Regions from separate parts of the Allobosea sp. GW821-FHT10B12 genome, predicted to be linked through region 1. Evidence: riboswitches for the same ligand, from Rfam matches in the RefSeq annotation. Region 1 holds a riboswitch; each other region holds the start of a gene.
The links. Region 1 has a riboswitch for cobalamin ahead of AC07O0_RS21445 (ABC transporter substrate-binding protein). Riboswitches for the same ligand answer to the same signal wherever they lie in the genome.
Positions count from the first base shown of each region.

Region 1 (2,250 bases):
CACGCCGGAGAACGACCAGGCCCTGCTGCGCGACCTGATCACCTTCTATGCGATCTTCGAGGGCATGTGGTTCTACACCGGCTTCGCGCAGATCCTCTCGCTCGGCCGGCGCAACAAGATGGTGGGGATCGCCGAGCAGTATCAGTACATCCTGCGCGATGAGAGCATCCACCTGAACTTCGGCATCGACGTCATCAACCAGATCAAGATCGAGAACCCGCATCTCTGGACCAAGGCCTTCCAGGACGAGGTCCGCGGCATGATCCGCGATGCGGCCGAGCTCGAGGCGGCCTATGGCCGCGACACCATGCCGAGGGGCTTCCTCGGACTGAATGCCGCGCTCTGCGAGCAGTACATGCATTTCATCGCCAACCGCCGCTGCGGCCAGCTCGGCCTCACCCCCGTCTTTGCCGAGACCGAGAACCCGTTCCCCTGGATGAGCGAGGCGATGGACCTCAAGAAGGAGAAGAACTTCTTCGAGACCCGCGTCATCGAATACCAGAACGGCGGCGCGCTGAGCTGGGAATAGGCATGGCATTGAACTGGCAGCGCGATCGCACCAGTTCGATGGCGCTGATGGTGGCATTTCCGAACAGTGCTTGACGGTACGGCGCGCCCATATAGGTTGGGCCGCGATCGAGGTTCTCCGGGTTGCTCCCGGAGCTAAGAGGGAATTCGGTGAGGCGCCTTGCGCCGAAGCCGAGGCTGCCCCCGCAACTGTAAGCGGCGAGCTCTCCGCCCATCGTCCACTGGCGCATATCGCGCCGGGAAGGCCGGGCGGAAGCGGCACCGACCCGCGAGCCAGGAGACCTGCCCCGGTCGTCGAAAACGTCTTTCGGACGGGGTGTTCCGGAGCTGTGTGTCGATGGCGGCTATGTGCTCCATCCATCCACGCCGCTGCGCAGCTCTCCTGCCGTCATCTCGGGGAGCGATGAGATCCATGTTCATGCAGATTGCCGCCCGCGCCATCGCGGGGAACTTGACGGCTGAGCGCAGCCAGTCCTATCAGAAATGCAACATTGTAACAATCAAGGTTGCTTCTGTGCCGACCCTGCACCAGTTCGCTCGCCGTCTCCGACTGCCAATCGCTGGGCTCCTCGGCTCCCTCGTCGCGGGCGCGGCGTTCGCAGCACCGACGCAGTATCCGCTGACGCTGGAGAACTGTCGCGAGAGCGTGACTTTCGCCGCCCCGCCCAAACGCGTCGTCGCGATCGGGCAGACGCAGACCGAGATCCTCTACGCACTCGGCCTCGGTGACCGCGTCGTCGGCACGGCGGTCTGGTTCTCGCCGGTCGCCAAGCCCTATGAGGCGGTCAACGCCAAGGTGAAGCGCCTCGCCGACAACGATCCGAGCTTCGAGGCGGTGCTGGCGCAGGAGCCCGACCTCGTCACCGCGATGTTTGAATGGCATGTCGGGCCGAACGGCATTGTCGGCAAGCGCGACCAGTTCGCGGGGGTGAAGGTGCCGACCTACGTCTCGCCGACCGATTGCGTCGGCAAGGACAATTCCGGCGCGGGCGATGGCGTGCGCACCCAGATGTTCACGATGGAGCTGGTCTATCGCAACATCCGCGAGTTCGGACAGATCTTCGACGTCTCGGACCGCGCCGAGGCGCTCGTCGCCGAGCTGAAGGCGCGCGAAGACAAGGCGGTCGCAGCGGTCGCCAGCCTCAAGGCCAGGGACGTGCCGGTCGTGGTCTGGTTCTCCAGCCGCGACATCAAGGGCGACGGCTTCATGGCCGGCAAGAACGGCGTGCCCGCCTATATCCTGTCGAAGCTCGGCGCCCGCAACATCATCACCACCAATGAGGAATGGCCGCTGGTCGGCTGGGAGAGCATTGCCGGTGCCAATCCGGCGGTGATCGTCACGGTGAAGATGGATCGCCGTCGCTTCCCAGCCGACGACATCGAGAAGAAGCTCGACTTCCTCAAGACCGATCCCGTCGCCAGCAAGCTCGATGCGGTGAAGAACAATCGCATCGTGGTCCTCGATGTCGGGGCGACCCGCGCCGGGCTCGACACGGTCGACGGCATCGAGACGCTCGCCAAGGCGATCTCCGGCTTCGGCCTTTCCCCTTGAGTCACGCCGCCCACGGCCCGAACTGGCCGGCGCGGATCGCGATCGGGCTGGCCTCGCTCATCGCGCTCACCATCTCGGTGGCGCTGGCGGTGACGATCGGCGAGATGCGCATCCCGCTGAGCACCGCGCTGCGGGCGCTCGGCAACGGGCTGTTCAATCTCGATTTTCCG
Region 1 is NZ_JBWKNL010000006.1:284,028-286,277, reverse strand. It holds gene AC07O0_RS21450 (ribonucleotide-diphosphate reductase subunit beta) at 1-529, shown strand, start outside; cobalamin riboswitch at 623-832, shown strand; gene AC07O0_RS21445 (ABC transporter substrate-binding protein) at 1,052-2,080, shown strand; gene AC07O0_RS21440 (FecCD family ABC transporter permease) at 2,077-2,250, shown strand, end outside.

Region 2 (2,250 bases), on a different contig from region 1:
GCCCATGGAATGCCAGGAGACCTGGTCGCCGAAGGCGTCCAGCGCCTTGCGCTCGCCGGTCGACCAGGCGCCCTTGATGAACTGCACGACGCCGATGCGCCAGCCATGGCCGAGCGCGCGCAGGATCAGGCCGAAGGCGGCGGTCGACTTACCCTTGCCCGGGCCGGTGTTGACGATCAGCAGGCCCTTTTCCAGCGTCTTGCCCGCGACCTCGGCGTCCTGCACCGCCTTGCGCTTTTCCATCTTCGCCTTGTGGCGGGCCGCGTCGTCAGTTTCGTCCATCGCTACTTCACCTGCATCGGCAATCCGGCAACCATGAAGACCACGCGCCCGGCCTGCGCCGCAAGGCGTTGATGCAGGCGGCCGGCCTCGTCACGGAAGCGCCGCGCGAGCGCATTGTCCGGCACGATACCGAGCCCGACCTCGTTCGAGACCAGCACCACCGGCGCGCTCGCCTCGCGGCAGGCGGCGACGAGCTCGCCGGTCGCGATCGCGATGTCACGCTCGGCGAGCAGCAGATTGGTCAGCCAGAGCGTCAGGCAATCGACGAGGATCGGCTGCCCCGCCGGCGCGTTGCGAATCGCCTCGGGCAGCGCCACCGGGGCATCGACCGTCTGCCAGTCACGCGAGCGGCGGGCGCGATGCTCGGCGATGCGGGCGCGCATCTCGTCGTCATAGGCCTGGGCTGTCGCGATATAGGTCCAGGGCGCCGGCAGCGCCTCGATCAGCGCCTCGGCATGGCGGCTCTTGCCGGAACGGGCGCCACCGAGGACGAGTGTGAGCGGGGGACGGGTCATGACTGCCATTCGCTTTCAGATAGACGCGTGCATTGCACAGCACCGCGCCTGTGGCTAATGATCGTCGGTGACGGTGCCTCGACAACGAGGTGAAAAGGGAACGCGGTGAAAGGCCGCGGCTGCCCCCGCAACTGTAAGCGGCGCGTCCTGCGCCATCGGCCACTGGGTTTCCCCGGGAAGGCGGAGCAGGACACCGAGCCGTGAGCCAGGAGACCTGCCGTCATTCGATGTCGTCCAGCAGGCTGCCGGTGGGGTGGCCAAGGAGAACCAGATGAATACGGCTACCGTCACCAGCCAGGCCAGCGTTTCGGAGCGCGCGAAAGCCGTCGTCGCCGCGCTGATCCTCGGCTTCGTGCTGATCTACACCGTCGGCTTCGCCGCCTCGTCCACTGTCCACAACGCGGCGCACGACACCCGTCACGGCCTCGCCTTCCCCTGCCACTGAGGGGAAGCACATGGTCACGCGTGTTCTCACGGTCAGCATCCTGGCCGGGCTTCTGGCTGGGTTGCTGATCTCGGCGCTCCAGCACGTCACCACCACCCCGCTGATCCTCAAGGCCGAGACCTATGAGGCGGCGTTGCGGTCGCAGCCGGGGCCGATGCAGGCTGCCTTCTCGGGCGACGCCCAGATCATTCTCGCCCATAACGACCCGAAAGCCGGGGCGGACCATACCGGCGAGCATGAATGGAAGCCGCAGGACGGCTTGCAGCGCACCGCCTTCACCAGCCTGGTAACGATCGGTACCGCGATCGGCTTTGCCGCACTGCTCCTCGCCGGAATGATCGCCGCAAACGAACACATCGACCAGCGCCGGGCGCTCGCCTGGGCTATCTGCGGTTTCCTTGCCTTCGGTCTCGCTCCGGCAATGGGGCTGGCGCCTGAGTTGCCCGGCTCGGCCGCAGCCGAGCTGCAGCAGCGCCAGCTCTGGTGGCTGCTGACGGCGGTTGTCACGGCCGGCGCGCTCTTCGTCTTCCTGCGCGTCGAGGCCTCCTGGGCGCGGGCGCTCGCCGTGCTGGCGCTGCTGCTGCCGCACCTGATCGGCGCACCGCACCCGGCCGCGCCGGAAAGCAAGGTGCCGGCCGAAATCGCCGCCCATTTCGCCGCGCTCTCGCTCGCCATCCAGGCCGCGCTCTGGCTCGTCACCGGCTTTGTCGTCGGCGTGCTCTGGCCCTGGCTTGCTCGTCGTAGCGCCGCGACGGCTGCGGCCTGACGCCTCGCGCGGCCGGCGACGACCGCGCCAGAACAAGGAGGCGTTTTTGATGTTCGAAGGCGATCTCGCCCTCGCGACTGATGCCCGGCTGAAGCCGGGCTGTACCATCCATGTCTGCACCGTCTGCCGGCGCCAGCGCGAGGATCTCCCGGAAGGCTACGACCAGCCGGGCATCGGCCTCGCGGCGCTGCTCGACGAACGCCTGGCCGGCAGTGGCATCGCCGTCGTCCCGGTCGAATGCC
Region 2 is NZ_JBWKNL010000004.1:551,158-553,407, reverse strand. It holds gene cobO (cob(I)yrinic acid a,c-diamide adenosyltransferase) at 1-282, opposite strand, end outside; gene cobU (bifunctional adenosylcobinamide kinase/adenosylcobinamide-phosphate guanylyltransferase) at 285-797, opposite strand; cobalamin riboswitch at 853-1,033, shown strand; gene AC07O0_RS17280 (CbtB domain-containing protein) at 1,069-1,242, shown strand; gene AC07O0_RS17275 (CbtA family protein) at 1,253-2,008, shown strand; gene AC07O0_RS17270 (DUF1636 family protein) at 2,058-2,250, shown strand, end outside.
Region 2: linked by a shared signal. The riboswitch ahead of AC07O0_RS17280 (CbtB domain-containing protein) and the one ahead of AC07O0_RS21445 (ABC transporter substrate-binding protein) in region 1 are both predicted to bind cobalamin.

Region 3 (2,250 bases), 160 kb from region 1:
ATCTGCCGACTGCGCAGGCCGCATGCCGTGCGGGTACTCCGATCGCAGCGGAAGCGATCGCCAGGGCGCTCTCCGAGCTTGACCACCATCAGCAACTCAACCGCCTGACCCGCTCGGTCCATGCCGCTGCCTGGTGTGATCGCGGCGGCGCGATCCTGGCGGTGCGTGAGGATGTCGGGCGTCACAACGCCCTCGATAAGCTGATCGGCGCTCGCCTGCGCGCCGGCCATGACGCGAGCGACGGTTTCGTGCTGGTCACCAGCCGCGCCTCTTTCGAGATGGTCGAGAAGACGGCGATCTTCGGCGCCGGCACCCTGGTCGCGATCTCGGCGCCGACCTCGCTGGCGATCGAGCGGGCGAACGCGCTCGGCCTGACATTGGTCTGCATCGCGCGTTCCGATTCCGCGACCGTCTTCGCCGGACGCCTCGCTGACAGCGTGGAGAGCATAGCGAGATGACAGAGGTTATGAGCGCCGAAACGATGAGCCATGACCATGCCGGCGAGCATCTCGCCAAGCTCGCCTTCATGGCCAACCAGATCGGCGATTTCTTCAAGTCCTATCCGGACGAGCAGGCGGTCGCCGCGATCGCCGACCACATCAACCAGTTCTGGACGAAGCGCATGCGCGAGGAGTTCCGCACCGGCTTCGAGGCGGATGCGTCAGTGCTGTCGCCGCTCGTGCGGCAGGCGCGCGCCAAGGTAAGGCCCGCGCCGAGCAGGTAGCGGCCGCGCCGGCCGCTCAATCATGCCGATCGCCAATGCAGCGCCTGCGGCGACAGTTTCAACATCACCCGACTGCCGGCCTCGAACAACTCGCGTCCTGGGTTGACGCCACAATCGCGCCATATAGGTTGATGCGCGTCGAGGTCTTCGGAGCGATCCGAAGCTAAGAGGGAATCCGGTGCGGCGTTCGCGCCCAATCCGGAGCTGCCCCCGCAACTGTAAGCGGTGAGTTTCCGATCACAACGTCACTGGCGCTCGCGCTGGGAAGACGGTCGGGAGCGCTGATCCGCGAGCCAGGAGACCTGCCCCGACGGCGTATTGATGTCGCGCGGGCGGGGTGTCCGGCGGATCGCTGGCATGTTCGGCCGCTTCCGCCGCCGTCATTGCCGCGCTCCCAAGCAGCCCTGTTGCGCACAGCGAGGGGCTGACGACGGTGACGATGCATGAAAGCGCAGGCTGCGAGGCCTGGTCTCGAACAGGGCCGGGCACGCCTTTCACAAGCCGAGTGTATTGTAATGATATAACATATCGTGCTTAGACGCGTCATGACCTCTGCTTTCCCTATCTCCGCCGGGCAGAACAACAGTCCGCTCGACCCGCTCGCGCTCTATGCCAGCGCGATCGACACCTCGGATTATGCGGCACATGTGGCGCCGCTCATTTGCCGTCTGGCTTCGGACATTGGCGATCTCGTCGATATCGGGGCCGGGGGCGGCCAGCTCGGCTCGGCGCTGCTCGAACCCGGCCGTGCCTGGACGGCGATCGAGCCGTCGCCGGTGATGCAGGCGCGCCTCGCGCTCAGACCGGAGCGGCCCCTCGTCATCCCGTTCGGCTGGGAGGACGAGCGCGTCGCCTGCGCGCCCGCCGACACCGTGCTGGCGGCGACGATGCCCGGCTATTTCCATGATCCGCTCGCCTTCCTCGCACGCTGTCGGCAATGGGCGCGCCGCCAGATCGTCTGGGCCGTGCCGGCGCAGAAGGGCCCGAAAGGGTTGATCCTCGCCGCCTGCCTGCCGCGGGAATGGCATGGCGAGGACAAGACGCCCGGCATCGACCTCGTCCTGCCGAAGCTGGGGGGCAGCCAGCCCGACCGGATGGATGCGATCGACTGGACCTTCTCGCTCGTGCTGCGCGACCTGCCAGGCTTCGCAGCCTTCCAGGCCGACCGGCTCGGCTGGGCGCCGGGCGATCCGCGCCGGCCCGAGCTCCTCGCCCATCTCAGCAAGCAGGCTGTGCCGACCGAAGGCGGCCTGCGCCTCTCCTGCCATCGCCGCTCGGCCATCCTCGTCTGGACCCTGTCATGACTGCCTTCCATCGCTGCCGCCTGTTCGCCACCACGGCATTCACGACGGCCCTCCTCATCGGACCAGCCTTCGCCCAGGCCGAGATCAAGCTCGACGAACTCGTCGTCACCGCGACCGGCCGCGCCGAGCCGCGCAGCCAGATTCCCGGCACGGTGCAGGTGATCGACCACGAGAAGATCGAGCGCTCCTCGGCGAAGTCGCTGACCGACCTGCTCGCCGAGA
Region 3 is NZ_JBWKNL010000006.1:442,646-444,895, forward strand. It holds gene fdhD (formate dehydrogenase accessory sulfurtransferase FdhD) at 1-458, shown strand, start outside; gene AC07O0_RS22230 (formate dehydrogenase subunit delta) at 467-724, shown strand; cobalamin riboswitch at 850-1,048, shown strand; gene AC07O0_RS22235 (class I SAM-dependent methyltransferase) at 1,270-2,028, shown strand; gene AC07O0_RS22240 (TonB-dependent receptor) at 2,025-2,250, shown strand, end outside.
Region 3: linked by a shared signal. The riboswitch ahead of AC07O0_RS22235 (class I SAM-dependent methyltransferase) and the one ahead of AC07O0_RS21445 (ABC transporter substrate-binding protein) in region 1 are both predicted to bind cobalamin.